One region of the Mycobacterium sp. AMU20-3851 genome, then DNA from elsewhere that is predicted to be linked to it. Evidence: predicted binding sites of a transcription regulator. Region 1 holds the regulator's gene; the other holds the start of a gene.
What was found. Region 1 encodes LexA, which represses DNA repair genes until DNA is damaged. Its sites were predicted from a motif close to CGAACANNTGTTCG; they were not measured.
Positions count from the first base shown of each region.

Region 2: the regulator LexA is predicted to act here: its motif matches at 11,721-11,734, upstream of V4U86_RS08680 (HNH endonuclease signature motif containing protein).

Region 1 is NZ_CP146371.1:3,383,538-3,398,489, reverse strand. It holds gene V4U86_RS16260 (thiolase family protein) at 1-1,035, shown strand, start outside; gene V4U86_RS16255 (Zn-ribbon domain-containing OB-fold protein) at 1,035-1,451, shown strand; gene V4U86_RS16250 (acyl-CoA dehydrogenase family protein) at 1,464-3,689, shown strand; gene V4U86_RS16245 (TetR/AcrR family transcriptional regulator) at 3,697-4,260, shown strand; gene V4U86_RS16240 (molybdopterin guanine dinucleotide-containing S/N-oxide reductase) at 4,209-6,533, opposite strand; gene V4U86_RS16235 (acyl-CoA dehydrogenase family protein) at 6,630-7,787, shown strand; gene V4U86_RS16230 (LGFP repeat-containing protein) at 7,904-10,000, shown strand; gene lexA (transcriptional repressor LexA) at 10,020-10,709, opposite strand; gene V4U86_RS16220 (oxygenase MpaB family protein) at 10,742-11,695, opposite strand; gene V4U86_RS16215 (TetR/AcrR family transcriptional regulator) at 11,840-12,406, shown strand; gene V4U86_RS16210 (LysM peptidoglycan-binding domain-containing protein) at 12,565-13,050, shown strand; gene nrdR (transcriptional regulator NrdR) at 13,113-13,574, shown strand; gene V4U86_RS16200 (PhzF family phenazine biosynthesis protein) at 13,571-14,269, opposite strand; gene V4U86_RS16195 (alpha/beta fold hydrolase) at 14,295-14,952, opposite strand, start outside.
Region 2 is NZ_CP146371.1:1,774,536-1,789,487, forward strand. It holds gene V4U86_RS08635 (hypothetical protein) at 1-44, shown strand, start outside; gene V4U86_RS08640 (DsrE family protein) at 41-412, opposite strand; gene V4U86_RS08645 (HD domain-containing phosphohydrolase) at 473-2,029, opposite strand; gene V4U86_RS08650 (hypothetical protein) at 2,037-2,786, opposite strand; gene clpX (ATP-dependent Clp protease ATP-binding subunit ClpX) at 3,165-4,445, shown strand; gene V4U86_RS08660 (MFS transporter) at 4,622-5,908, shown strand; gene fdhD (formate dehydrogenase accessory sulfurtransferase FdhD) at 5,914-6,741, opposite strand; gene V4U86_RS08670 (FdhF/YdeP family oxidoreductase) at 6,734-9,049, opposite strand; gene V4U86_RS08675 (LysR family transcriptional regulator) at 9,144-10,082, shown strand; gene V4U86_RS08680 (HNH endonuclease signature motif containing protein) at 10,124-11,716, opposite strand; gene V4U86_RS08685 (glutamine synthetase III) at 11,900-14,074, shown strand; gene V4U86_RS08690 (oxygenase MpaB family protein) at 14,146-14,952, opposite strand, start outside.

The sequences.
Region 1 (14,952 bases):
GTCTTCGAATCCGAGCTCTTCGTACCGTCCACCGTCGCGGAGTACCTCGGTCTGGCCGTCAACTTCGCCGAATACGTGGACCTCGGCGGGGCCAGTGGCGCGGCCATGGTGTGGCGTGCTGCGGCCGCCATCGAACTCGGCATCTGCCAGGCCGTGTTGTGCGCTATCCCGGCCAACTACCTCACCCCGATGCACGAACAGCGCCCGCCGAACATGGGCGACGCCGTGCACTTCGGCGCCTCCAGCTACCGGTACGGTTCCCCGCAGGCGGAGTTCGAGATTCCCTACGGCTATCTCGGGCAGAACGGCCCGTACGCGCAGGTCGCCCAGATGTACGGCGCCGCATACGGATACGACGAAGCCGCGATGGCCAAGATCGTCGTGGACCAACGGGTCAACGCCAATCACACGCCGGGCGCGGTGTTCGAGGACAAGCCGCTGAGCATCGCCGATGTGCTGGACAGTCCGATCATCGCCTCACCGCTGCACATGCTGGAGATCGTGATGCCCTGCATGGGTGGTTCGGCGGTTTTGGTCACCAACGCCGACCTGGCCCGCAGGAGTCGCAACCGGCCGGTCTGGATCAAGGGATTCGGTGAGCGGGTGCCCTACAAGTCACCGGTGTACGCCGCCGACCCGTTGCAGACCCCGATGGTGAAGGTCGCCGATTCGGCCTTCACGATGGCGGGCACCCGGCCCGCCGACATGGACATGGTCTCGATCTACGACTGCTACACGATCACCGCGCTGCTCACCCTCGAAGACGCCGGCTTCTGTGAGAAAGGGAAGGGCATGCAGTTCGTCACCGACCACGACCTGACGTTCCGCGGTGACTTCCCGATGAACACCGCGGGCGGCCAACTCGGGTACGGCCAACCCGGCAACGCCGGTGGCATGCACCATGTCTGCGACGCCACCCGGCAGCTGATGGGCCGTGCCGGGATGACCCAGATCGCCGACTGCAACCGGGCATTCGTCTCCGGCAACGGTGGCGTGCTCAGCGAACAAGAAGCACTCGTGCTGGAGGGGGACTGATGACCGACCCGACTGCCCGGCCAGTTCCCCTGCCGACCCCCACCTCGGCGCCGTACTGGGACGGGCTGCGCCGCGGGGAGGTATGGATCCAGTTCTCCCCGTCCCTGGACGCCTACGTGTTCTACCCGCGGGTGCTGGCCCCGGGCACCCTCGCCGACGACCTGCAATGGCGCCAGATCTCCGGCGCAGCCACACTGGTCAGCTTCGCCGCGGCGCAGCGCCCGGTGGCACCGCAGTTCGCCGACGCGGTGCCTCAGCTGCTCGCCGTCGTGCAATGGCAGGAGGGGCCGCGGCTGGCCACCGAACTCGTCGATATCGACCCGGACGAGCTGCGCATCGGGATGGCGCTGACCCCGGTGTTCGTCGAGCATCCCGAGGCCGATATCACCCTGCTGCACTACACCGCTGCCCGATAGGAGACCGGCACCGTGGTTGTCGCGCTGACCGACGAACAACTTCAACTCACCGAGTCGATGGCCGGTTTCGCAAAACGCCACGGCGGCCTCGACCTCACCCGGTCCCAGTTCGACGAGATCGCCGCGGGCCGCCGGCCCGACTTCTGGGACGCGCTGGTCGGGCAGGGGCTGCACGCCGTGCATCTGCCCGAGCACCTAGGCGGGCAGGGCGGCACCGCGGCCGAGGCCGCTTGCGTCATCGACGCCGCCGGTCACAGTCTGCTGCCCGGGCCCCTGCTGCCCACCGTCATCGCCGGTGCGGTGCTGGCCGGCGGGGCCGGCGGACCCGCCGCCGACGGTGTGCTGCGGGCGCTGGCCGCCGGCCGGACCGCGACGCTGGTGCTCCCGGCCGACGGCGAGATCCGTGCCACCGCAACCGAGACCGGTTGGCAGCTCAGCGGAACCGCCGGTCCGCAACTCGGGCTGGGCGCCGCGGAGACGATCCTGCTCGGCGCCAGAACCGAAGCGGGACAGCCGCTCTGGTTCGCGCTGCAGGCTGACACCCCGGGGCTCACCGTTCGGGCGCAGACTCCGACGGACCTGACCCGCGACGTCGGCACGCTGGAATGCCACGGCGTCGCGGTCGCCCAGACCGACGCGCTCGCCGGAATCGACGAAACGACCGCAGCCGGCACCGCGGTCGGGCTCATCGCGGCCGAGGCGGCCGGGATCGCGCGCTGGTGCGTCGACAACGTGGTCGCCTACCTGAAGGTCCGCGAACAGTTCGGCCGCCCCATCGGATCGTTCCAGGCGCTGCAGCACAAGGCCGCGATGCTGTTCATCAACAGCGAGCTGGCCGCCGCATCGGCGTGGGACGCGGTGCGCGGTGCGGACCGCTCGACCCAGCAGCAGCACATCGCCGCCGCCGGGGCCGCGGTCACGGCGATCGGCAGGCTGCCGGAACTGGTGGTCGATGCGCTGACCATGTTCGGTGCGATCGGCTACACCTGGGAGCACGACCTGCATCTGTACTGGAAACGTGCCATCAGTCTGGCCGCCGCCATCGGTCCGGTGGCGAATTGGGCACGGGCACTGGGCGATCCGGACCTGCCCGGACGTGATTTCACCATCGAGCTCACCGAGGTCGAACCGGAGTTCCGGGCGCAGATCGCCGCCGCGCTGGACAACGCCGCACGGCTGCGCAACGACACCCCGGGGCGGCAGAACCCGGAGTACGCCGAGTACTGGACGGGGCCGCAACGCACCGCGCTCGCCGATGCCGGGCTGGTCGCGCCGCACCTGCCCGCCCCGTGCGGACTCGCGGCGACACCGGCCCAGCAGCTGATCATCGACGAGGAGTTCGACAGGCGGCCCCATCTGGTCCGGCCGTCACTGGGCATCTCGGAATGGATCCTGCCCACGGTGCTGGCCGCGGGCACCGACGAGCAGCGCGCACGGTTCGCGGTGCCGACGATGCGCGGTGAGATCGGTTGGTGCCAGCTGTTCTCCGAACCCGGCGCCGGCTCGGATCTGGCGGCGCTGGCAACGCGGGCGACGAAGGTCGACGGTGGCTGGCGGATCAACGGCCAGAAGGTCTGGACCTCCTCGGCGCAGCGCGCCGACTGGGGTGCCCTGTTGGCGCGCACCGATCCGGATGCGAAGAAACACAAGGGGATCGGATACTTCCTCGTCGACATGACGAGCCCGGGTATCAGGGTGTCGCCGCTGCGCACCGCCAGCGGCGACGAGCACTTCAACGAGGTCTTCTTCGATGACGTGTTCGTGCCCGACGCCATGCTGGTGGGTGAACCCACCGCGGGCTGGTCGCACGCGCTGGCCACCATGGCCAACGAGCGGGTGGCGATCGGGGCCTACATCAAACAGGACAAGGAACGTGAGCTGCGTGCCCTGGCCGGGCGGGCCGGACCGCAGGACGCGCAGTTGCGCGTCGCCCTCGGCGAGGTGCGGGCGGCCACCAATGCCATCGGCGCGCTCGCGGTACGCGACACCCTCGGCCGGCTGGCCGGGCACGGTCCCGGACCGGCGTCGAGCATCGGCAAGGTGGGGACCGCGCTGCTGGTACGCCGGGTGACCGCCGATGCGCTCGCGTTCAGCGGGCGCGCGGCGATGGTGGGCGGCGGTGAACAGCCCGCGGTGGCGCAGAGTCTGATGATGCCCGCCGAGGTCATCGGTGGCGGCACCATCGAGATCCAGCTGAACATCATCGCCACGATGATCCTCGGCCTGCCGAGGACCTGAGCCGGCCATGACCGAGTTGCCCGGTTACAAGCAGGCCCGCCGGTCACAGATCGTGGCTGCGGCGCAGGCCCTGCTCAAGGCCCAGGACTACGACCAGATCCAGATGCGCGACGTCGCCGATGCCGCCGACGTCGCGCTGGGCACGCTCTACCGCTACTTCACCTCCAAGGAGCACGTCTACGCGGCGGTGCTGATGGACTGGGCCCAGCCGGTTTTCGACACCGCCACCGCCGACACCCGGCCCGCGGAACGCCGGGTCCGGGAGAAGGTACGCGGCATCATCGCCAGTTTCGAGCGCCGCCCGGCCTTCTTCAAGGTGTGCATGCTGTTGCAGAACTCCACCGACGCCAACGCCGAGGCGCTGATGGAACAGTTCGCCGCCGTCGCCCAGCGGACGTTGGCCGCGGACTTCGCTGCGCTGGGGCCGCAGGAATCGGTCGACACCGCGATGATGGCCTGGGGCATCATCAGCACCATGCTCTCCGGGGCGATCCTGCACGGTCACCCGATCGCCGACGCCTACCGGGTGGTGGAGGCATTCGTCGACCTGGTGGCGCCGCGGCTGAACTGACGGATCACCGGCGGTTCGTGGGCGCGTACCGGCGGCACCGGGCTTGTGAACTTCTCCACCTGCACCAGCACATGCGCGCCGGTGCAGCCACGGGCCAGCGACGAGGTGCCCACATCGGCGGTCAGCACGTTCGGATTGCCGTGCACGCACATCGAATTCGGGTCGGCGGGATCCAGCGGGTCGAACCACGCCCCGGTGGACAGCTGCACCACCTGCGGGCGCACCCGCTCGTCGATCACCACCCCGGCCAGGCAGGCACCGCGGTCGTTGAACACCCGGACCACCTCGCCGTCGGCCAGACCCCGGTGCGCGGCGTCGGCCGGGTGGATCCGGATCGGTTCGCGGCCGGACACCTTGGACTTCCGGCTGACCGCGCCGCCGTCGAGCTGACTGTGCAGCCTGCTGGCCGGCTGGTTGGCGATCAGATGCAGCGGATAGGTCTGTGCGCGTTCGCCGCCCAGCCATTCGGTGGGCTCGAACCAGGCCGGGTGGCCCAGACAGTCGTCGTAGCCGAAGCCGTCGATATCGGCGGAGAAGATCTCGATGCGCCCGCTCGGGGTGTTCAGCCGGTGCGTGTAGGGGTCGGCACGGAACTCGGCCAACAGCGTCAACCCGGGCTCGGTGGGCAACCGCAGCGCGCCGTCGGCCCAGAACTGGTCGAAGGACGGCACCGCGAAATCGATACCGGCCGACCACTTCTCGTACATGTGCACCAGCCATTGCCGGGCGGTGCGGCCCTCGGTGAACTGCGCCCCCACGCCGAGCCGCTCGGCCAGCGCCGCGAAGGTGGCGTAGTCGTCCTGCGATTGGGCGTACGGCGGTGCCAGCGCCGGCATGGCCGTCAGCATCGGATCGTTACGTGACCCGGAGAAGTCCTCGCGCTCGTAGGCGGTGGTGGAGGGCACCACGATGTCGGCATGCTTGGCCATCGCCGTCCAGTACGGGTCGTGCACGACGACGGTGTCCGGCCGGGCCAGCGCACGGCGGAGCCGGGGCAGATTCTGGTGGTGGTGGAACGGGTTGCCGCCGGCCCAGTACACCAGCCGGATGTCCGGGAACGTGAGCCGCAGGCCGTTGTAGTCGTACTCCCGGCCGGGGTGCAGCAGCATGTCGGACACCGCGGCCACCGGGATGAACGTCGACACCGGGTTGGGACCCTGCGGCAGGACGGGCAGCCGGTGCCGCAGCGGTGCCAGCCCGGGCTCGTTCATCGAGCCGTACCCGTGCCCGAAACCGCCGCCGGGCAGCCCGATCTGGCCCAGCATGGCGGCCAGCGTCAGGCCCATCCAGGGTGCTTGCTCACCGTGCCGGGTGCGCTGCAGAGACCAGCTGACGGTGACCAGGGTGCGACCGGCCGCCATTCGCCGGGCCAGCGCGGTGATGTCCTCGCTCGCCATGCCGCTGATCGCGGCCGCCCACGATGCCGACTTGGGCACACCGTCGTCGGTGCCGAGCAGATAGCGCTCGAAGCGGTCGTAGCCGATGCAGTAGGTGTCCAGGAAGTCCCGGTCGGCCAGCCCCTCGGTGGCCAGCACGTGAGCCAACCCGAGCATGATCGCCACATCGGTGCCAGGGACGGGTGCGTGCCATTCGTATTCGCCGTGCACGTCGTCGCGCAGCGGGGAGAAGGACACGATCGCCCCGCCCCGGTCCCGGAACCGGTCCAACGCGGCGCGGGCCGGATGGGCCGTGGTGCCGCCGTGGTTGATCCCGGTGTTCTTGCACGCGATACCGCCGAAGGCGACGAGCAGGTCGGTGTGCTCGACGATGACGTCCCATGCGGTGGAGCGTTTGAACAGATCGTCGTGGGTGCCGACGACCCGGGGCATGATCGCGCCGGTGGCGCCCAGGCTGTAGGAGTGCCGGGACGAGGTATATCCGCCGAGCAGTTTGAGGAACCGGTGCACCTGGCTCTGGGCGTGATGGAACCGGCCGGCGCTGGCCCAGCCGTAGGAGCCGCCGTAGATCGCCTCGTTCCCGTGGGTGTCGATCACCCGGCGGAGTTCACCGGCCAGCAGTTCGGTGAGCTCATCCCAGGACACCGCGACGAACTCGTCGGAGCCGCGCTTGTCGCTGGGCCCGGGCCCGTGATCCAACCAGCCCCGGCGCACCGCCGGTCCGGCGATCCGGGCGCGGTCCCGCAGGGAACCGGGAAGGTTGCCCAGCAGAGGGGACGGGTCGGTGTCACCGTCGGCCGGGGTGACCGAGACGATGTCCCCGTCGCGGACCTCGGCGCTGAAGGCACCCCAATGGGCGAGGCTGCTGCGCGACATCCCACCGATCCTAGGGCGGCCCGCCCGTCGGCCGACCAACCATCGGGTTGAGATATCTTGGCGCCGTCACCTGAACCCAGTACCGGAGGTATCACCATGGGCGTCGTCAAATTCGATCGCACCCTGTTCGAGCCCGAGCACGAATTGTTCCGGGAGTCCTACCGCGCCTTCCTGGAACGTCACGCCGCGCCGTTCCAGGAGGAATGGGAGAAGGCCAAGATCGTCGACCGCGCGGTCTGGCGCGAGGCCGGTAAGCAGGGATTTCTGGGTATGGCGGTGCCCGAGGAGTATGGCGGCGGGGGCAATCCGGATTTCCGGTACAACGTCGTCGTCACCGAGGAGACCGTCGCGGGGCGGCACAGCGGGCTGGGTTTCACCCTGCAGAACGACGTCATCGCCCCCTACCTGATCGAACTGGCCGACGAGGAACAGAAGCGTCGCTGGCTGCCCGGGTTCTGCAGCGGCGAACTGATCACGGCGATCGCAATGACCGAACCGGGTACCGGTAGTGACTTGCAGGGGATCAAGACCCGCGCGGTCCGCGAGGGCGACCACTACATCCTGAACGGCTCCAAGACCTTCATCACCAACGGCATTCACGCCGACCTGGTCATCGTGGTGGCGTGCACCGACCCGGACAAGGGCGCGCAGGGATTCAGTCTGCTGGTCGTCGAGCGCGGCATGTCCGGCTTCGAACGTGGTCGGCACCTGGACAAGATCGGCCTGGAGGCACAGGACACCGCGGAACTGTCCTTCACCGACGTGGCGGTGCCCGTCGAGAACCTGCTCGGTGAGGAGGGGATGGGCTTCGTGTATCTGATGCAGAACCTGCCCCAGGAACGCATCAGTATCGCGGTGATGGCCGCGGCCGCGATGGAATCCACCCTGGAGCAGACGCTGCAGTACGCCAAGGAACGCAAGGCGTTCGGCAGGCCCATCGGCAGCTTCCAGAACAACCGGTTCATGCTCGCCGAGCTCGCGACCGAGGCCACCGCCGTGCGGATCATGGTCGACGAGTTCATCCGATTGCACCTGGACCGCAAGCTGTCCGTCGACCAGGCGGCCATGGCGAAGTGGTACAGCACCGAGGCGCAGGTGCGCTTGGTGGACCGCTGTCTGCAGCTGCACGGCGGCTACGGTTACATGCGGGAATACCCGATTGCACGGGCATTCCTCGACTCACGGATCCAGACCATTTACGGCGGCACGACCGAGATCATGAAAGAGATCATCGGCCGCGGCCTGGGGGTATGACAGCCCCGACACGCTTAACCGCAGGTGGCGGATATCCCACGAGTTAGAGGTCAACTGAAGCAGAGTTGACGAACACGCTACTTTCGTGTGGTTTGTCCGACTTCGGGAGGGACCGAATGACCAGGCAGCGAACCCGGCTGGGCAGGATCGCCGGGCGGGCAGCAACAGGGCTGGTGAGCGCCGGGCTCATCGCGGCTACGGTGCTGCTCGCACCAACCGCTGCGGCGACTCCGGAAGCCGACGCCGACGCCGCGATCACCGCGGCGTGGGAGACCGGCGGCGGCGAAGGTGGGCCCCTGGGGCCGCGCGATGGTGGCGTCTATCCCGCCGGTGAGGGCTTCGGCCAGAAGTTCGCAGGCGGCCAGATCTTCTTCACCCCGGAGACCGGGGCGCACATCGTCACCGGCGCCATCCTGGAGAAGTACGAGTCGCTCGGCGGTCCCGCCGACAGCGATCTGGGCTTCCCGACCATCGACGAGGGTCCCGGCCGCGCGGCCAACAGCCGCAACTCCACGTTCAGCGCGCCGGACAACCCGGTGATCTTCTGGACGCCGGACACCGGCGCCCGGGTGGTGCGCGGGGCCATCAACTCGGCCTGGGATGCGCTCGGCGGATCGGCCGGGGTGCTCGGCGTGCCCAGCGAGGACGAGTCGACCAACGGCGACGTGCTTGCCCAGAAGTTCACCGGCGGCGAGATCTCCTGGAACCGCAAGACCCGCGCCTTCACCACGGTGCCGCCGGAGCTCGCCGATCAGCTCGGCGCGGTCGACGTTCCCTCCGATGCCACCTCGGCGATCAACGCCGCGCGCCGCGCCGCCGGTGGGGCACTGGGGCCGTTGGGCGCCGAAGAGGGCGCCCAGTACGCGATCGGCGCGGACGGCGTCGGCCAGAACTTCGCGGGCGGCAAGATCTTCTACAGCCCCGAAACCGGCGCGAATGTGGTGACCGGTCAGGTGCTGGCCAAGTACGAGAGCGTCGGCGGGCCCACCGGGGATCTCGGATTCCCGACCGCCAGCGAGGCCGACGGCGGCCTGGCGCCGCAGAGCCGCGTGGTCCCGTTCGCCGCCGAGGACAACCCGGTGATCTTCTGGACGCCGGACTTCGGTGCGGTGATCGTGCGCGGCGCGATGAACGCCGCGTGGCAGAAGCTCGGCGGCGCGACCGGTGAGCTCGGCGCCCCCAAGGGGGATCAGACCGAGAACGGCAGCGTCATCAGTCAGCAGTTCAACGGCGGGTCCGTCTCGTGGGACAAGTCGACCGGCAAGTTCAGCACCGAACCGGCCGGCCTGCAATCCCAACTCGCCGGTCTGGAGGTGCCGGGTGCCGACGCTCCGGCCGCCCCGGCCCCCGGCTCGGAGGCCGCTGCGGACACCGACAGCGGCGACAAGTGGTACACGTGGCGCTGGTGGTGGCTGCTCGGCCTGATCCCGCTGATCGGCGTGATCGGCCTCGTCGCGGTCGCGGTCCTGCGTAACCGGCGGTCCCATGCCGACGACGATTTCGGAGCGGGCTACGCCGACGACGGATACGACCACGGTTACGAGGACCAGGGCTACGACAACCAGGGCTACAACGACCACGGTTACGACCCCGAGTACAAGCAGCCCGAGCACACTCAGCCCGAGTACGGCGAACGGGATTACGACTCCACCCAGAGCCTGTGGGCCTCGGCACCGCCGGCCGGCGAGGTGCCTGCCTTCAGCAGTATCTCGGCCGGCGCGGAAGAACCGACCACCGACGACGGGTTCGACGACTACGAGACCGATGAGGACAACGGCGGCGACTTCGACGGCGGCGACTTCGACTCCGACGAGGGCGACGAGCTCGAGGAACTGCAGGCGCCGGCCGACGATCTGATTTTCGATTCCGATCCCGACGCGGTGGACACCGCGCCGACCCGGATCGAATCGCTGTCCGAAGAGCCCACTTTCGACCCGCCCACCACGGCGGTCCGGTCCGGTTACGAACCGGATTTCCCCAGTGGCCGGCACGCCGCCATCTCGGACGACGAACCGGAGGATCCGGGCTGGACGTCGATGCGACTGGCCACCGGTGACCGGTACCGCGCGCCGGAGGGCTATCCGATCAAGGCGGACACCAAATCGGGTCTGTACTGGGCTCCGGGTAGCCCCGGCTACCGGGACACCGAGGCCGAGATCTGGTTCGCCAGTGAGGAGTTCGCCCGGACGAACGGGTTCGTCCGGGCCGACTGAGCCTCCCCGGGCGAACCCGTCAGACCTTGCGGATGACGGTGACGACCTTGCCGAGCACCTGGGCGTCGTTACCGTCGATCGGGTCGAACGCCGGATTGTGCGGCATCAGCCACACCTGACCCTTGGTGCGCTTGAAGGTCTTGACGGTGGCCTCGCCGTCGATCATGGCGGCGACCATGTCGCCGTTCTCCGCGACGTTCTGCTGCCGGATGACAACCCAGTCGCCGTCGCAGATCGCGGCATCGATCATCGACTCGCCGACGACCTTCAGCAGGAACAGGGAACCCTCGCCGACCAGCTCGCGGGGGAGTGGGAAGACCTCTTCGACGGCCTGTTCGGCCAGGATCGGCCCGCCGGCGGCGATCCGGCCCAGGACCGGGACGAAGGTGGGCTCGGGCAGCGCGTCGGAACCCGCGACCTCGGTTGCCACGATCGGGGTCACATTGTTCGGGGCCACGTTGTCGTCCGCGCCGCGGACATCCACGGCGCGTGGGCGGTTCGGGTCTCTGCGCAGGTAGCCCTTGCGCTCCAGGGTGCGCAGTTGGTGGGCCACCGACGAGGTGGAGGTGAGACCGACGGCATCGCCGATCTCGCGGATGCTCGGCGGGTAGCCGCGCTCGGTCACGGAGGTGCGGATGACCTCCAGGATGGTGCGCTGACGCTCGGTCAGACTGGAGCGTGCCTCAGGGTGTTCGGTGCTCTCGCTCATGGCGCCGAATGTAGTCGCCGCCGGACAGATAATCAAACATGTGTTCGAGGCGTGTCGGGCAGGTGGTAGGCAAACGACTTCTGCTGCCGCTGCGTCATCTTCTGCAGGCACTCGTGGTGCTTGCGCGCGTGATAGGCCAGCGGGAAGTAGGTGAGCCGGTCCGGCAGCACCCGGTACGCCGTCCGGATCGCGGCGTAGATGAGCTGGAGTTGCAGCTCCTCCTGCCGGCTCCAGCCGACCCCCAGCTTGGCGCGCAGTCGCGGATCGAGCAGTCCGACGATGGACAGGTAGTTGAACCGCAGAGCGGGCCGCAACGCCGTCCGTACCGCGGGGCGCAGCGGCGCCGGTACCGAGGCCGGCAGGTCGACCTGCCCGGTCACCATCTCCTCGATCAGTTGCAGGGCCTGTGGGGTGGCCTCCAGCTTGTCGATCATGGCCTCGAAGTAGGCGTCCATTTCCACCCGGGTCCGCGGGTATCCCCGCATCGGGACGTGGAGCAGACGGGCCAACCGCCGGTTGTCCCGGAGTAGTTCGTCCTTCTCGGCATCGGTGAAGTCCCGGCCGATCAGCAACTTCCCGCCCTGTGCGGTGACGATGTAGCCGGTCGCGATCACCCACTGGTAGGCCTCGGTGTTGAGCGCGCTGATCTGCTTGCCTGTGGCGGCGCTGGTCATGGTGAGCGGTTTGTGCAGGGCCCGGACGCGGTCCCCCTCGGCGAGCGCCTCGGTGCCGCCGTAGGTCCAGCGCAGCACGGAGTCGATCGAGCGGATCGCCCGGCCGCCGGCGTCGCCGTGGAAGGCCGCCGAGTAGCGGCCGGTCACCTCCGCGATGACCGGATGCATGGCCTGCATCATGAAGGCCGCGCCGTCGACGATGAGAAACGTCCACCGCCCGGTGTGCTCGGCGGTCAGCGAGTCCATCGGGACGAGCTCGCGCTCGTCGCCGTCGTGGTTCCCCTGGATGGGCAGATCCGTTGTGGCAGTCATGGCTGCGCGCACCTCCTCGTGCTGAGGACCCGACGCTAATATGACCGAAAGGTCGCATTCAAGTCGCGTAAGGGGGCCTCCATGGCCACAGATAAACACAGTTCAGGGCCCAGAAAGCGGCCGCAGCAAGAGCGGTCTAGGGAAATGGTCGCAAAAATTGTGTCCACGGCCGCGCTTCTGCTGCGCCGGACCGAGCCGGATCGACTGACCACGAATGCGATCGCCGAGCAGGCCGGCATCAGCAAGGGGTCCATCTACCAGTACTTCTCCAACAAGGAGGAGATCATCGACGCGGCCATCGAGCGGCTCGCGGCCGAGCAGGCGCCCGCCATCGAGGACATGCTGCGGTCGGTGACCATGCACGAGCCCGAGGAGGCCATGCAGGCGTCCATCGACATCCTCATCGAGTTCACCCTCGCCAACCGGAAACTCATCCGCTACCTGGCGCAGCGGCCCGACCATGTGCGCACCTTCGACAACGTCTCCGGGCTGAATGCGACGCTGCTGGCGATGACGACCCTGCACATGGGCCACTACCGCGACCAGTACCGCAACGAGCTGAGTCCGCGCGCCCTGGCCTGGCTGTTCTTCAACATGGCCGTTGCCACGACCCTGCGGTATATCGAGAGCGACGACCCGATCAGCCTGGAAGAACTGCGCAGCGGCCTGAAGTTCGCATCCAGTGGGCTGCTGGCGGGCCGCCCCGGCTGATTCGCGCACGGACTACTTGTCGGTGGTCCGGTCTATCGTTTGGCAACAGTTCGATCACGTGTTCTATCCATCGAACACATGATCGACTATCGTTCGAACACAGAGGCGAAAGCCGCCAAGCGAGACCCAGCCCGACCCTACCGAGAGGCAGCAGTCCGATGACCATTCTCGAAGCTCGTACCAGCGCCCGGCAGTTCGATGCGCGTCCCCGGCAGACGGAGACGGTGCCCGAGGTGTGGCCGCTGCCCCGCGACGTGGTGGTTCGCCGTCGGCGCGTGCAGTCCCGGCGCCCCGGTGGGGCGCCGCTGGGCTACCGCAGCACCGGCGTGCTGATGTCGCGCGCCTCGCACCGCCGTCGGCCCATCACCCCGGTCGCCACCGTGCTGCTGGCGCTGCTGGCCGGCGGGTTCACCCTGTGGCTCGGGCTGGTCGCCCAGCTCGGCGGTCCCACCGAGGAACCCGTGCAGATGCCCACCCGGTTGTCCGTGGTGTACGTGGAAGCCGGTGAGACGCTGCAGCACATCGCCGCGCGGGTGGCACCGGATGTGCCGGCCGGGCCGGTGGTGGAGCGTATCCGCGAACTCAACAAGCTCGAAACCAGCACCGTGCAGGCCGGCCAGACCCTCATTGCCCCGATCGGTTGATCACCCAGGTACGCTCGAAGACACTCGAGTTGGTTGACCTGCGGTGGGGCGAAGGAGCGGTGATGCACTGTCCGTTCTGTCGCCATCCCGACTCGCGTGTCGTCGATTCCCGTGAGGCAGACGAGGGTCAGGCGATCCGGCGCCGCCGGTCGTGCCCGGAATGTGGGCGCAGGTTCACCACGGTGGAAACTGCGGTGCTCGCCGTCGTCAAACGCAGCGGCGTCACCGAACCGTTCAGCAGAGAGAAAGTCATCCGGGGTGTGCGGCGCGCATGCCAGGGCCGCCAGGTCGATGACGACGCACTGAACCTCCTGGCCCAGCAGGTCGAGGATGCGGTGCGTGCGGCCGGATCGCCGGAGATCCCCAGTAATGAAGTAGGTCTGGCCATTCTCGGCCCCCTGCGCGATCTCGACGAGGTCGCATACCTGAGGTTCGCCTCGGTGTACCGGTCATTCACCTCGGCTGATGATTTCGAGCGCGAGATCGAGGCGCTGCGCGCCCATCGCGTCTCCTCATCCGGTTAACCCAGCCGTACGCCGGTGTCCTCCACGACACGGCCTCCGACCTTCACCCACCCCGTCGGATCCCACCAGGTGCGGATCTCGGAACCCTTGCCCTGCGTGATGTGCAGGTCGCGGCTCAGATAATCGGTCATCCGCACCGCCGCCGAGCCGGTGGCCTCGTCCTCGATGATCCCTAGCTGCGGCGCGAACGACCGCGACCGCAACGCCCCGCGGTCGCGGTCCATCCAGGCCCACACGTAATGCTGGGCGTCGTCGGCGTAATCGGACGGATCCGCGGCGAGGACGTCGTCGGGCGAGTTCAGGTCGTAGATCATCAGCTCGGGGGCCCAGTCGGAGCGTGCCCTGATCGTGGTCAACTCGCCATCGGCCTCGGACAGATAGTTCACCTGCACGAGTCCGGCCGGGACCTGCAGTGTCCGCACCGGCGTACCCCGCTGTTTGAGCCACCATGCGGTGCCGACCGTCGGGTGCCCGGCGAACGGGATCTCGGTGGCCGGGGTGTAGATCCGGAGATGGGCACTCGCTGCGCCCGGCTCCGGGATATCGACGAATACGGTTTCGCTGTAACCCAATTCGGCCGCGATGCGCTGCCGGTCGGAGGGGTCGACCGTCGCGGCGTCGATCACGCCGAGTGGATTACCGAACTCACCGTGAGAATTGGTGAACACCCGCAGAACGGTCACATCGACGGCCATACCTCGATGGTATGTCCGTGACGTCTCAGGTGGCGCTGCGTTCGTCGGCTTCCATCGCGTCGAGTACCGCGACCCGGGTGTTCAGCGAGCCGGTGATGGCCCGTTCGGTGATACCGGTACGCAGCAGGTCGCGCAGCAGTTCGTGGTCGTACTCGGCCGGCATCGTGGTGTCGATGAAATGTTGTACCACCGCGACGAACCGATCCGGATCGTCATGGAACGGGAAATGTCCGGAGCCGTCGAAGATTTCGAGCGCCGAGCCCGGCATGGCGGAATGCGCCAGCCAGGCGTGGCTGACCGGGATGACCGAGTCGTGGGTGCCCCAGATCAGCTGAACCGGAACGGATTCGGTCAAATAACATCGGTCCAGCATGGTGACCACCTGCCCGCGCCAGTCCACCACCGCACGCAAGGTCCGGGCGAACGCGGACGACGCGGTCGGTTCGGGCAGATCGGACAGCACGCGCAGCACGTCGGGCAGATCGCGGCCCAGGCCGGTCGACCCGAGCAGCGCGCCGCCGATGCGTTCGGCCGCCTGCAGCGCGGGCAGCACCAGCGGTAGCCGCAGCAGGGCGAGCGCCTCGGTGGCCATCGGCAGCGCGGCGATCCGCAGCGCCACGTTGACGTCCTTGGTGACGCCGCCGGCGCCGACGAGCACCAACCGGTCGACGAGCTGCGGGAAC
Region 2 (14,952 bases), 1.6 Mb from region 1:
TCGGCCCGGTGGGCCCCGGCCCCGCCGGACCAGGCCCGCGCTAATAGCTGAATGTGGTGGCGCCGTCGCCGATCCACTCCCATAACTGCACCGTGCCACCAGGCTGCGCGTTGGCGACGAAGCTGCCCGAATCCAGCTGCTTGGAGTCGATGCAGATGGGGCAGACCAGATACCGCCCACCGGCCTTCTCGTAGCGTTCGATCAAGTTGGGCAGCGGCGGGCAACCCTCGCACGCCGTGCCGACCGCCACGCCCGGAACCACCAGGCGCACCGCCTCTTTCGTGAGGAACATGATTGTCGGGCGGCCGGATTCGGCAGCGCCGACGGCCATCAGGAACGCAACTGTGACACGTTCGGCGTCCTCCAGGCCGGTGGTCAGGCTGATCGCCGCTCTGTTCGTCGTATTCGTCATACCCTGATCGTCTACTCCCGAGCGCCGGGGCACATGGGGCGTTTGCCCCAGAACAAAACGCTAGATCGATTCGACCAGACCGTGCTTCAGCGCGTACATGCTCGCTCCGATCCGGTTGCAGGCGCCGATCTTTGCGTAGGTGCGCTCGACATGGTTGCGCGCGGTCTTCGCGCTGATCACCAGCGTCTCGGCGATCTCCTTGTTCGACATCCCGCGGGCGACCATCCGCAGGACGTCCACCTCGCGCGGTGTCAGCCCGTCCGGCCGGACCCCGGCGCGGCGGGTGCGATGCCCGGCGGCGTGTAGAACGGACTCCACTGCGGCCGCATCGAGTTCACCGGCCGCCACTCGGCTGCGAAGTCGACGCATCGCCGACTCCGGAGTCTGCTCGGACCGGTAAGGCCTTGGTTCACAGGCAGATTGGTAGCTGACCGCGGCGGCCAGAATACGGTCGGGGAGGCCGAGTGCCGAGCCGGGCAGGCCTCGCGGATAGCCGGAGCCGTTCAGGCATTCGTGATGGTTGCCGGCCAACTGGGCCACCGAACCCAACCCGGGGACCTGACTGAGGATGCGCACCGTCAGGTACGGGTGTAGCCGCACCCGCTCGAACTCACCGGCGGTCAACGGCCCGGCCTTGGACCAGATCTGGTTGGACACCCCGATCCGGCCGAGGTCGTGCACATGGCCGGCACGACGAGTCAGGGCCACGGCGTCGGCGTCCAGCCCCGCCGTCACGGCCGCATCGCCGGCCAGTTGCGCCACCGCGCGCGAATGACCAAGGGTGAAGGGGCATTTGAGGTCCACAAAGTCACCCAGTGCGACCAGCAGGGTGTCCAGTCCCTGATCATCGAGCGGCACGTGGCGGTCCGGTGCCTCATGCAGTGCGGCCGCCCACACGTCCCCGGCAGCGGGTCCGGCCAGGATCGCGTCCGCGTCCCGGACGAAGACGTCGACCACCTGCGGATCGAACTGCCCGCCGCGGCGGGCGGCGGCCAACGCCACCGCGGCGGTCACCCCGCGGGTGCGGTGGTGCACCTCCACCAGATCCGCCAGCTGGGCGATTCGCATCTGGATCGGGATGGTCTCGCCGCGTGCCCCGGTCGGCATGCCGCCGCCGTCAAACCGTTCGAAGGCGAATCCCAGCGCGGCCTGCACCTCGGGGCCGAGCCCCATCCGGTCGGCCAGCAGTGCCGCAGAGGTGCAGTGCGAGTGGATCATTCGGGACAGGTGGCCGCGCGCGTCGACGAACAGGGTGGTCATCACGTTGAGCCGGCGGCCCAGCGGTTCACCCCGGGCGATATTGCTCACCAGGAACCGCAGGAACGGCAGGCCGGCCGCCTCGGACAGATAGGTGTCGTGGCGGACGGCGATGTCGTCACCGAACCAACGCGCGTACTCATGGGAATCGGCGTGACAGCCGATCCACATGATCAGCGTCGTGTAGTAGACGGCGTCCCGCTGCGGGCCGGTCAGCCCCAGCCGGTCGGCCAGCCTGGTGGCGATCAGCGCGGACCGCAGCATGTGTTCACCGGGCTGGCCCAGGCCCAGATCGACGGCCACCGACAGCGCCGCGAGCATTTCGGCGCGGGTCGGGGTGTCGGCCGGCGTGGGGCCCATCGGCTGATTATGCCTCGGTGCCGGGCAGTGGCCGGGTTCGTTCGGCAGCCGCGTGACGGGTCGGGTCGTAGACGTCGAAGTGCCCCGATCCGACCACGAAGATGCCGCGTTGCGGCGGACGGAAGTCGCCGAGTTCGGCCTGCTCGCCCAGCGGTCCGGGCACCCCGAGATCGACGCCGTCCAGCGTGGCCCGCCCGGAGGCCAGCCAGACCTGGCGCGGGGCGATCATGAAGCGCTGACCGTTCGGGGCGGTGCCGGCCAGCTGGATGGTGCCGGCCCGCAGCATGGTGCCGGCGGTGCTGCTGATCACCCGCAGGGCGGTCTTGTCGGTCCAGGCCCGTTCCGGTAGGGCCCGGCCGAGCGCGCTGACCAACCGCGTCATCGCCGTGGCGCGGATGTCGACGGTCCACTCCAGCAGCCCGTCGATCGAGACGAACAACGTCCACGGGTTCACCCAGGCGACGTCGATTCCGCACTGGACCGCGTCCTGCGGCGTCGCGGCGCTGAAGTACCGGGCGCAGCTCTGCTGGCCGGGGGTGGTGGCATAGAAGGTCCAGACGCCGTGCGGGTCGCGATGCCACACCGAGCGGTAGCCGGGGGAGAACGTTGTCGCGGGGAAATACCGCAGGGCGAGGTAGTGGCCACTGGCAAAGGGGAAGCCCATCACGCCGAAGCCGACGAAACGTTCGTCGTCGCCGTGCGGGAGGACCGGATGATCGAGGACCGCGGTGGCGGCCTGCAGAGGTGTGTATGTCATGTGACTCACGCTGCTCTCCGGTATCCGCGCGCACATGGGGCAGTTGCCCCACATTTCTGCGGGCGGATCGGGCCAACTCGATAAACGGCGCCGTCACCGACGCGGACGGCGCGGTACTGTGGGGAACTGCTGGACAACACGTTCGGCCAGGTTCCGACCACCGCGATCGCGTCACGGTAGCGACACGCCAGGGACACGGCCCGCGTGCCGCCCGGTGGCAAGCGATGAGGAGAGATATGTTCTCCTGCACGCGAACAAATACCACCGACGCGATTCGGCCCTTCGGTCGCACCGTGACGGAGCGAACGGGTAGCGTCGGGATTACACCCGGGGCAACCCACAAAGAGTGACTGCGAACAGGAAGTAGGACCCCCCCACATGGCGCGCATCGGAGACGGCGGTGACCTGCTGAAGTGCTCGTTCTGTGGAAAGAGCCAGAAGCAAGTCAAGAAGCTCATCGCGGGGCCGGGGGTCTACATCTGCGACGAGTGCATCGATCTGTGCAACGAGATCATCGAAGAGGAGCTGGCTGACGCCGATGACGTCAAGCTGGACGAGCTCCCCAAGCCCGCCGAGATCCGGGAGTTCCTCGAGGGCTACGTGATCGGGCAGGACACCGCGAAGAAGACACTCGCGGTCGCCGTCTACAACCACTACAAGCGCATCCAGGCCCAGGAGAAGAGCCGGGATTCACGGGCCGAGCCGGTCGAGCTGGCAAAGTCCAACATCCTGATGCTCGGTCCGACCGGTTGCGGCAAGACCTACCTGGCGCAGACGCTGGCGAAGATGCTCAACGTCCCGTTCGCGATCGCCGACGCCACCGCGTTGACCGAGGCCGGCTACGTCGGTGAGGACGTCGAGAACATCCTGCTGAAGCTGATCCAGGCCGCCGACTACGACGTGAAGCGTGCCGAGACCGGCATCATCTACATCGACGAGGTCGACAAGATCGCCCGCAAGAGCGAGAACCCCTCGATCACCCGGGACGTTTCCGGCGAGGGCGTGCAGCAGGCCCTGCTGAAGATCCTTGAGGGAACCCAGGCATCGGTCCCCCCGCAGGGCGGCCGCAAGCACCCGCACCAGGAGTTCATCCAGATCGACACCACGAACGTCCTGTTCATCGTGGCCGGTGCGTTCGCCGGGCTGGAGAAGATCGTCTCCGACCGCGTCGGCAAGCGCGGCCTGGGCTTCGGCGCCGAGGTGCACTCCAAGGCCGATATCGACACCCAGGACCACTTCGCCGAGGTCATGCCCGAGGATCTGATCAAGTTCGGTCTTATCCCCGAGTTCATCGGCCGGCTGCCGGTCGTCGCCTCGGTCACCAATCTGGATAAGCAGTCCCTGGTCCAGATCCTGTCCCAGCCGAAGAACGCCCTGGTCAAGCAGTACACCCGGTTGTTCGAGATGGACGGCGTCGAGCTGGAGATGACCCCGGAGGCGCTGGACGCGATCGCCGATCAGGCCATCCACCGCGGCACCGGTGCCCGCGGCCTGCGCGCGATCATGGAAGAAGTCCTGCAGCCGGCGATGTACGACATCCCGAGCCGTGACGACGTCGCCAAGGTCGTCGTCACCAAGGAGACCGTGCAGGACAATGTGCTTCCGACGATCGTCCCGCGCAAGCCGCCGCGCAACGAGCGCCGCGAGAAGACCGCCTGAGCTCGGCCCCGCCGAGACCGCATTCAGGGTCGTGATTCCTTCGGGATCACGACCCTGAACGCATTGTCGGGGTCGGCGCGGCAGCACCTCCACCGATCGGGGGACGACGGGTCTCCTCCGCTCTTACGGTCGATCGGCCGATGCCCGGCGCGCTCGGAACGGACAAGATCACCGGTATGACTTCAGTTGCGGTGGCCGCCCCCGAATCCTCGTCGTTGCGTCGGATCTCGATGGCGTCCTACGTCGGCTCTGCCATCGAGTTCTACGACTTCTTCATCTACGGCACGGCGGCCGCGTTGGTGTTCCCGACGGTGTTCTTCCCCGAACTGGGCCACGTGATGGCCACCACCGCCGCCCTGGGCGCTTTCGCCGCCGCGTTCCTGGCGCGCCCGGTGGGTGCGGCGGTGTTCGGTCACTTCGGCGATCGGATCGGGCGCAAGCAGACCCTGGTGGTGACGCTGCTGCTGATGGGTGCTGCCACCGTCGGCGTCGGCCTGATCCCGAGCACCGCGTCGATCGGCATCGTCGCGCCGCTCCTGCTCATCGCACTGCGGCTGATCCAGGGCTTCGCCGTCGGCGGCGAGTGGGCCGGCGCCGTATTGCTCAGCGCGGAGAACGCACCCGCGCACCGGCGCGGCTACTTCGGCATGTTCACCCAACTCGGGCTCGGCACCGCGGTGGTGCTGGCGAACCTGGTGTTCCTGGTGGTCCACTTCGGCTTCGGCGCGGACAGCGAGGCGTTCCTGCAGTGGGGCTGGCGCATCCCGTTCCTGCTGTCGGCGGTCCTGATCGCGACCGCGCTCTACATCCGGTTGCGGGTCGACGAGTCACCGGTGTTCGACGAACCGCCCACCGACCCGGCCACCCCGATCGCTGCGTTGGTGCGGCGGCAGGGCCGTCAACTGCTGCTGGCCGCCGGGGTCGCGGTGTGTGCACCGATGCTGGTGTTCCAGGCCACCACCTTCTTCACCCATTACGCCACCGATCATCTGAACTTCTCGATGAACTTCGTGCTGCTGACGGGGGTGTTCGGCGGTCTGATCCAGCTGCTGTTCGTCCTGGCCTCGGCCATCCTGAGCGACACCTACGGTCGCAGGCGTGTCCTTTCGATCGGGTTCGCCGTGGCGGTGCCGTGGTCGTTCGTGCTCTTCCCGTTGGTGCAGACGGGAAGTCAGGCGGTGTTCGGTGTCGCCATCGTGGCCACCTACGCGCTCATCGGGGTGTGCATGGGACCGATGGCGGCGTTCCTGCCGGAGATCTTCGCGCCGCAGCACCGTTACTCGGGAGCCGCGCTGTCACACACCCTCGGTGCGGTGGTGGGCGGTGCTGTGCCCCCGGTGATCTCGCCGATGCTGTTGAACTCCTTCGGCGGGTGGGCGCTGGCGGTGATGATGGGCGCGTTGGCGTCGGTGAGTCTCGCCAGCACCTTCGCGCTGCCCGAGACCGCGGGCTCGCGGCTGTGAGGACGTCAGTCCCGCGCGATTCGATCGGGCCGGGTGTAGACGTTCATCGACGTGCCGCGCAGGAAGGCCACCAGGGTCAGCCCGGACTGGGCAGCCAGGTCGACGGCCAGCGAGGACGGGGCGGATACCGCGGCCAGCACCGGGATCCCGGCCATCACCGCCTTCTGGGTCAGCTCGAACGAGGCCCGGCCACTGACCAGCAGGATGGTGCCGCCCAGCGGCACCCGCCCGGATTCCAGCGCCCAGCCGATCACCTTGTCCACGGCGTTGTGCCTGCCGATGTCCTCACGTACCACCAGGGCGGTGCCCTGCGCGTCGAACAGGGCGGCACCGTGCAGTCCGCCGGTGGCCGCGAACAGCTTCTGCCGGTCGCGCAGTTTGTCGGGCAGCGCGGACAGTGTGCCGGCGTCGACGACGACGGGATCGTCGCCGGGCGCGTGTTTGCTGATGGTCTGCACCGCATCGAGGGAGGCCTTGCCGCACACCCCGCACGAGGATGTCATGTAGAAGTTGCGGGTCATGTCCACGTCCGGCGGCGTGACACCGTTGGCCAGGGTCACGTCCAGCACGTTGTAGGTGTTGAGGCCGTCAGGCCCCGCACCGCTGCAGTACTGCACCGCGGCGATGTCCTCACGCCGGGACACCAGACCCTCGGTGAGCAGAAACCCTTGGGCCAGTTCGACATCGGAGCCCGGGGTGCGCATCGTCACGGTCAGCGGTTTACCGTTGACGCGGATTTCCAGTGGTTCCTCGACGGCGAGCGTCTCCGGCCGGGCGACCGCTATGTCGGCGGTCACATGCTGCACGCGGCGGCGCGCGGTCACCCTACCCATCGCCCCGGCTTCGTTCCAGTCTCACCACGACTGCCTTCGAGACCGGCGTGTTCGACCGTGCCGCAACATGATCCAACGGCACCAGCGGGTTGGTCTCCGGATAGTAGGCCGCGGCGTTGCCGACGGGGGTGGAGTAGGCCACCAGGCGGAAGTCGGCGGCGCGACGCTCCTGGACGCGTCCTTCGCTGTCGGTGAATTCCGACACCAGATCCACCCGGTCCCCGTCGTTGAATCCCAGGCCGGCGATGTCGCCGGGGTTGACGAAGACCACCCGGCGTCCACCCTTGACCCCGCGGTAACGGTCGTCGAGCCCGTAGATCGTGGTGTTGTACTGGTCGTGGCTGCGCATCGTCTGCAGGATGAGCCGGCCCTCGGGCACCGGCACCCATTCCAGCGGGTACAGCGAGAAGTTGGCCTTGCCGGTGCTGGTGTGGAATTCGCGGGAGTCGCGCGGCGGGTGTGGCAGCTGGAACCCGTCCGGCTGCCGGACCCGGGTGTTGTAGTCGGCACAGCCCGGCACCACATCGGCGATGGCATCGCGGATCAGGTCGTAGTCGGCGTTGAAGGCCTCCCATTCCACCGGGTGCTCCGGGCCGAGGAGGGTCCGGGCCAGCTGGCAGACGATGGCCACCTCGCTGCGCAGCTCGTCGCTGGCCGGGGTCAGGCTGCCGCGGGATAGGTGCACCATGGACATCGAATCCTCCACGGACACCAGCTGTTTGCCGGAGGCCTGGACATCGCGGTCGGTGCGGCCCAGGGTCGGCAGGATCAGCGCGGTCCGGCCGTGCACCAGGTGGCTGCGGTTGAGCTTCGTCGAAATCTGCACGGTGAGTGCGCAATTGCGCAGCGCCGCCTCGGTGACCTCGGTGTCCGGGGTGGCCGAGACGAAGTTGCCGCCCATCCCGATGAAGGTCTTGGCGTGTCCGTCGCGCATGGCGCGGATGGCGTCGACCGTGTCGTGGCCGTGCTTGCGGGGGCTGGTGATGCCGAAGCGGGAATCCAGCGCGTCCAGGAACCAGTCCGGGACCTTCTCCCAGACACCCATGGTGCGGTCACCCTGCACGTTGGAATGCCCGCGCACCGGGCACACCCCGGCGCCCGGCTTGCCGATCATGCCGCGCATGAGCAGCAGGTTGGTGGCCTCGCCGATGGTCGCCACCGCGTGCCGCTGCTGGGTCAGGCCCATCGCCCAGCAGATGACCGTCCGCTCGGAACGGATCAGGACGTCGGCAACCCGCCGCAACTGGCCCTCGTCGATACCGGTCGCCTCCAGCACGGTATCCAGATCGACCGCGCGGGTCTGGCGTTCGTAGTCCTCGAACCCGGCGCAGTGTGCCTCGACGAAGGCGCGGTCCACGACGGTGCCCGGGGCGCGGTCCTCGGCCTCGAACAGCAGCCGGCCCAGTCCGGCGAACAGCGCCATGTCGCCGCCGATCCGGATCTGCACGAATTCGTCGGCGATCGGCACACCGTGACCGACCACCCCGTGCACCTTCTGCGGGTCCTTGAACCGGATCAGGCCGGCCTCGGGCAGCGGGTTGATGGCGATGACGGTGGCGCCGTTGGCCTTTGCCTTTTCCAGCGTCGACAGCATCCGGGGGTGGTTGGTGCCCGGGTTCTGGCCGGCGATGACGATGACGTCGGCGTGGATGACATCGTCGACGGTCACCGATCCCTTGCCGATGCCGATGGAGTCGATGAGGGCGGTACCCGAGGATTCGTGGCACATATTCGAACAGTCCGGCAGGTTGTTGGTGCCGAAGCTGCGGACCAGCAGCTGGTAGAGGAATGCGGCCTCGTTGCTGGTACGGCCCGAGGTGTAGAACAGTGCCTCGTCGGGGGAGGACAGCGCGTTGAGGTGGTCGGCGATCAGCCGGTAGGCCGCGTCCCATTCGATGGGCTGGTAGTGGGTGGCCCCGGGCTGCAGCACCATCGGTTGGGTGAGTCGGCCCTGTTGGGACAGCCAGTACTCGGGCTTCTCGGACAGCTCGGCGACCGAGTGCCGGGCGAAGAAGTCCGCGGTGACCCGGCGCTTCGTCGCCTCCTCGGCGACGGCCTTGGCACCGTTCTCGCAGAATTCGGCGAGCTTGCGGCCGCCGTGCTCCTCCGGCCAGGCGCAGCCGGGACAGTCGAACCCGTGCCGTTGGTTGAGGCGGGCGAGGGTGGCCGCCGTGCGCACCGCGCCCATCTCGGCGAGACCACGACGCAGGCTGACCATCACCGCCTTGACGCCGGCGGCCTCCTGCTTGGCACCGGTGACGGCGACATCGTGCTCGTCATAGCTGGCATCGACATCGGCGCTGCTCATTGTTCCAATCTAACCCTCGGCGGGGTATGCGAAGTGCCGATGACGGGCGGCTCGTATTTGCCATTTCACATGCAGTGATAGACGGTATCTATTGATGGCCGGCGATATGCTCCTGCAGCACCTGGACTACCTGTTGGCGCTCGCCGCCGAACGGCACTTCGGGCGGGCGGCGGCGCGTTGTCACGTCAGCCAGCCGACCCTGTCGGTGGCGATCCGGCGTCTGGAGAAAGATCTGGGCATCGTCATCGTGCAGCGCGGGCACCGCTTCGAGGGGTTCACCGAAGAGGGCCGCCGGGTGGTCACGTGGGCGCAGCGGATCATCGCCGAACGCGATGAGATGCTGGCCGACCTGGAACGCATGCGGGGCCGGCTCACCGCCACCGCGCGCATCGGCGCGATCCCCACCGCGGTGCCGGCGAGCCCGTTCATCACCACCGAATTCCTCAAACGCAACCCGGCCGCATCGGTTCGCATCGAGGCGTTGTCCTCCCGGGAGATCGCCCGTCGTATGGCCGATTTCGAGATCGACGCCGGGCTGACCTATCTCGATGACGAAGCGCCGCCGGGGACGCGCTCGGTCGAGCTGTACCGGGAGTGCTACGTGCTGGTGGCGCCCGTCGACGATCCGCTGATGGGGCAGCCGGAGGTGAGCTGGGCGGATGCCGCGACGCGCGAGTTGTGCGTGCTGACCCCCACCATGCGCAATCGGCGCATCCTGGACGCCAACATGACCGTGGAGGGCGTCCGGTACCGGCCCATCGTCGAGGCGGACTCGGTGGACGCGCTCTACGCACACCTGGCGCATTCGCGGCGCGCGACCATCGCGTCCACCGCGTGGCTGCCGCAGCTGGGCGTCCCGGCGGGCTTCACCGCGCGACCGATGGTGCAACACGGACCGCAGCCGGCGATCGGTTTGGTAGTGCTCGACCGCGCACCGTCGTCCATCGTGTCGGCCGCGCTGGTGGAGGTGGCCGAGGTCCTGGACCTCGCGGCGCGCATCGACGGTGGATGGGCGGCTGCCGCGGCGCACTGACGCTACGGAACCGGCACGTGGCTGGGACCCAGCACCTGTGGCTACGGACCCCGTACGTTCGCGGCGCCGAATTCGACTTCGGGGATCCGCCACGGATCCCACGGCTCGGTCCAGCACAGGATGTCCGCGTTCGCGGCGATCACGGCGGACACGTCGAAGTCGTCTTCGAAACCATCGTCGAAACCGGCTGTATTGAAATCGAACTCGTAGGCGGCGTCGGCCTGCGCATCGTCGTCGGAAGCGATGGAAGCATCGAGGCACTCGGCGGTGTCGCCCTCGTCGAGTGAGTCCACAAGCAATTCCGGGCGGTGGTAGTAGTTGACCCGCGCCTGACCGTTGTCGAGGTCCGGTGGCGGGTGCCATTCGACCACGCAGTGGTCATTGACCGTCGTGGTGTAGCCGCCGTCGTCGTGCACCAGCCGGTTGTCCCAGCCGCAGGCCAGGGTCAGTTCATCGACATTGGTGTTGCCGCCGTCGGCGAAGGCCTTCTTGGCGTGGTGCGCCTGGCAGTAGTAGAAGCCCTTGGTGCAGCACGGTTTGGTGCAGCCGCCGTCCCGCGCGATCAGCATGATGCGCTGCCCGGGGCTTGCGGTGCGGCGGGCCCGGAAGTGATTCAGCGCCGATCCGGTGGCCTTGTCGAACACGGCCAGATGGTGATTGGCGTGCGCGGCCATCCGGATCACGTCCTTGATGGGGATCTTGGTGCCACCGCCGGTGACGCCGATCCCCGCCCGGGACTCCAGATCCTGCAGCGTGGTGCGGATGATCACCGAGACCGGTAACCCGTTGAGCTGACCGAGGTCCCCGCTCATCAACGCCATCCGCCCGACCACGAGCATCGCGTCGTGTTGTCGCTGGGCCAGGGTGCGGTGGTCGTTGTCGATCTGTGCCTGGGTCGGGGTGCCCGAGACACACGGCTCGTCATCATCGGGATTGCACATGCCCGGGGCGGCGAACTTGGCGAACAGCACCTCCCACACCGCGTAGGCCTCCGGACTCAGATTGGCGGTCATCGGCGTCATGGCGTCGCGTCCCTGCTTCCCGACGGTGACGCCGCGCTTACGCTCCCGCTCGGCGTCGTCGGGCTCGGGCCCGTCCTGATCCAGCAGGAACAGCCGGAATTCCGCGCTGTCCTTGAGCTCCTTGGGGCCGACCGAGACCGCGAGCCGCACCAGCTCGACTTCGAACGTCTGGCGGGCGGCCACGTCGACGAAGCCCGGCAGGCTGTTGATCGCCTCGCGCAGCACCTTCACGTGATCGGCGTTGATGAGCCCGGCGGCCTGCGCGGCAGCGACGGCTGCCAGCGTGGGTGGCAGCGCTTCACCTGTGAGCGTGCGGCGCGGCCCGAGGGCGACCGCTTCTCCCAGGCGACGCCCGGCGTCCGCCGTGGACAGTCGCCAGCGGGCACGCAGCACTTCATTCCAGGATTTGGCGCCCAGTTCCTTCGGTGTGTTGTCGGCCTGCAACCGGGCCAGCATCCGATGGGTCTGAGCGGGAAGCTGACAGGTCAGGGTTTCGTACTCGTCCATCACGGCCAGGAGTTCCGCGCGGGTGAGCGCCTCGAGATCGCAGTCGGCGAACGCCCGGTAGGCGCCGCGTAGCGCCGTCACCGCTCGCATCGCCCCCGTGTCCATGATTCGAACATACGTGCTATGTCCGACAAATAGCGACGATATGTTGCCACTGGGGCAGAACAGGTCAAAGTGACAATTGATCGAGCTCGGGCCGGTCGACTCGCGGTCTTGACTCCGGCGTAACAGATTCGGCATCGCAGGTTCCTACCGTGGGCCGGTCAAGCACGAGGAAAAGGAACTTCATTGAGCGGAAATGCGGTGCGCCTGCAGGCCATCAACAACGTCGAGGCCTACGTGCCGCCGGCGATCAGTTTCGATCCGACCGAGGCGCCCGGGGAGATCTTCGGCTGCAACGTCTTCACCAAGGCCGAGATGCAGCTGCGGCTGCCCAAGTCGGTGTACAAGTCGGTCGTCGCGACCATCGAGAAGGGGGCAGCGCTCGACCCGGCCATCGCCGACTCGGTCGCCTCGGCGATGAAGGACTGGGCGCTGTCCAAGGGGGCGACGCACTACGCCCATGTGTTCTACCCGATGACGGGCCTGACCGCCGAGAAGCACGACAGCTTTCTGGAGCCGGTATCCGACGGCCAGACGCTGGCCGAGTTCGCCGGCAAGACACTGATCCAGGGTGAGCCCGATGCGTCGAGCTTTCCCTCCGGTGGTCTGCGCACCACCTTCGAGGCGCGCGGATACACCGGCTGGGACGTGACCAGCCCGGCCTACATCCTGGAGAACCCCAACGGGAACACGTTGTGCATCCCTACGGTTTTCGTGTCGATGACGGGGGAGGCGCTGGACTTCAAGACCCCGCTGCTGCGCAGCCAGCAGGCGATGGGTGCGCAGGCCGAGCGTATCCTGAAGCTGTTCGGGCACAAGGACTTCGACAACATCGTCTCTTTCTGCGGACCCGAGCAGGAGTACTTCCTCATCGACCGGCACTTCTTCCTGGCCCGGCCCGACCTGGTGAACGCGGGCCGCACCCTGTTCGGCGCCAAGCCGCCCAAGGGGCAGGAGTTCGACGACCACTACTTCGGGTCCGTGCCCGAGCGTGTGCTCGGCTTCATGATGGACACCGAGCGGGAACTGTTCAAGCTCGGGATCCCCGCCAAGACCCGGCACAACGAGGTCGCGCCCGGCCAGTTCGAGATCGCGCCGATGTTCGAGCGGGCCAATATCGCCGCCGACCACCAGCAGCTGTTGATGACGATCTTCCGCAACGTCGCCAAGAAGCACGGCATGGAATGCCTGTTCCACGAGAAGCCGTTCGCCGGGGTCAACGGGTCCGGTAAACACGTCAACTTCTCGATGGGTAACGCGCAGTTCGGCAGCCTGTTGGTGCCCGGTGACACCCCGCACGAGAACGCGCAGTTCCTGGTCTTCTGTGCCGCGGTCATCCGCGCGGTGCACAAATTCGGTGGGCTGCTGCGGGTCTCGGTCGCCTCGGCGACCAACGATCACCGGCTCGGAGCCAACGAGGCGCCGCCGGCGATCATCTCGATCTTCCTCGGTGATCAGCTCGCCGACGTCTTCGAACAGATCGCCAAGGGCGCTGCGACATCGTCGAAGGGCAAGGGCACCATGATGATCGGCGTCGACACGCTGCCGCACCTGCCGACCGACCCGGGCGATCGCAACCGGACCAGCCCATTCGCGTTCACCGGCAACAGGTTCGAGTTCCGTGCCCCGGGCTCGGGGCAGACCATCAACGTCCCGATGATCATCCTGAACACCATCATGGCCGACTCGCTCGACTACATGGCCACCGAGTTGGAGAACGCCGTGGAGGCCGGGGTGGATTTCGACTCCGCGGTCCAGACCTTGTTGACCGACATCATCACCGAGCATGGCGCGGTGGTGTTCAACGGGGACGGCTACTCGGAGAACTGGCAGATCGAAGCCGCCACCCGGGGCCTGCCCAACCTCAAGACGACCCTCGACGCGATCCCGGAGTTGGTGAAGCCGGAGGCCATCGAGGTCTTCGAGAAGTACGGCGTCTTCAGCGAGCGGGAACTGATCAGCCGCTACGAGGTACGGATGGAGCAGTACGCGCTCACCATCGCCGTCGAGGCCAAGCTGGCGCTGGAGATCGGGTCGACCGTCATCCTGCCCGCGGCGGTGCGCTACCAGACCGAGCTGGCGCAGAACGTCGCCGCGCTCAAAACCGCCGGTATCGACCCGGATCTGACCCTGTTGCAGATGGTTTCGGAACCGATCGGTGAGCTGACGGGCGCGCTGGCGACGCTGAAGGACGGGTTGTCCCATCACGCGGAGGGGGCGACAGCGGAGGCCACACACGCCAAGGAGGTCCTGCTGCCGGCGATGGAGGCGGTCCGGGCGGCGGCCGATGCGCTGGAGGGCGTGGTGGCAGACGATCTGTGGCCCTTGCCGACGTACCAGGAGATGCTCTACATCCTCTGATCGATGACGTCGCCGGGTGCGGAGGCAGGCCCGTCCGGGCCCCTGGTGACCTCAGCCCCCGCACCCGGCGATCACCTCGCAGCAGTCGCAGCGCCGCGATTGGCTTGCAACGTGTTGCGCGAGTACACCGTTCGCCAGCCAGGCTGCCCGAACCGTCGGCGCACCCCGAAGTAGATCGGACCGAACCGGCCGACGATACGACGGGGCAGAAAGCGCCAGAAGGTGCCGTGGATACGGCGTTCGGCGCGATCGATCAGCGAGACGCGGAGGCCCAGGTCGGTGTGAAACTTCTGCGGGACGCCTGCCAGCACACCGACGCGCAGGGTGCGTGTCATGGGCAGGGCGAGCAATCGCCACAACGGTGCTGGGACGTGGTCCCAGCCGCGCGGCTTGGGTGGATGCAGCGCATGTTCGACGATGAACCGGACCTGCGGATTGACCTCGAGGGTGTTGTCGACGATCGGTTGCCAATAGTTCAAGAAGCCGGCGTAGGTGTCCGGCAGGTGGCGCACCCCGAAACGCCGTCCGAGTTCGTTCAGACCGCGATAGCCCTGCTCACGCTCGGCGGCGGTACGGAACAGGCCGAATTCATCGGCGATGTCCAAACCGCCTTTCAGGATCGATCCCCATGTCCAGTTCCAGACATCCTTGTTCCACGCATGGTAAGAGGCACCGTCGGGCATGGTGCCCGAAATCGGGCGGTGCAATTCGTGCAAACCGTGGGCGACATCGTCGGCTTCCGGGCCGGCGAACACGATGCCCATCACCATCTCGTAAGTGCTGAACAGTCGGCGACTCGCGGCCTGCAAAGTCTGCAGTTCCTCGGTCCCGTTCAGCGCACGATCCTTCTCGCTGAGCACATGAGCGATCTTCGGATG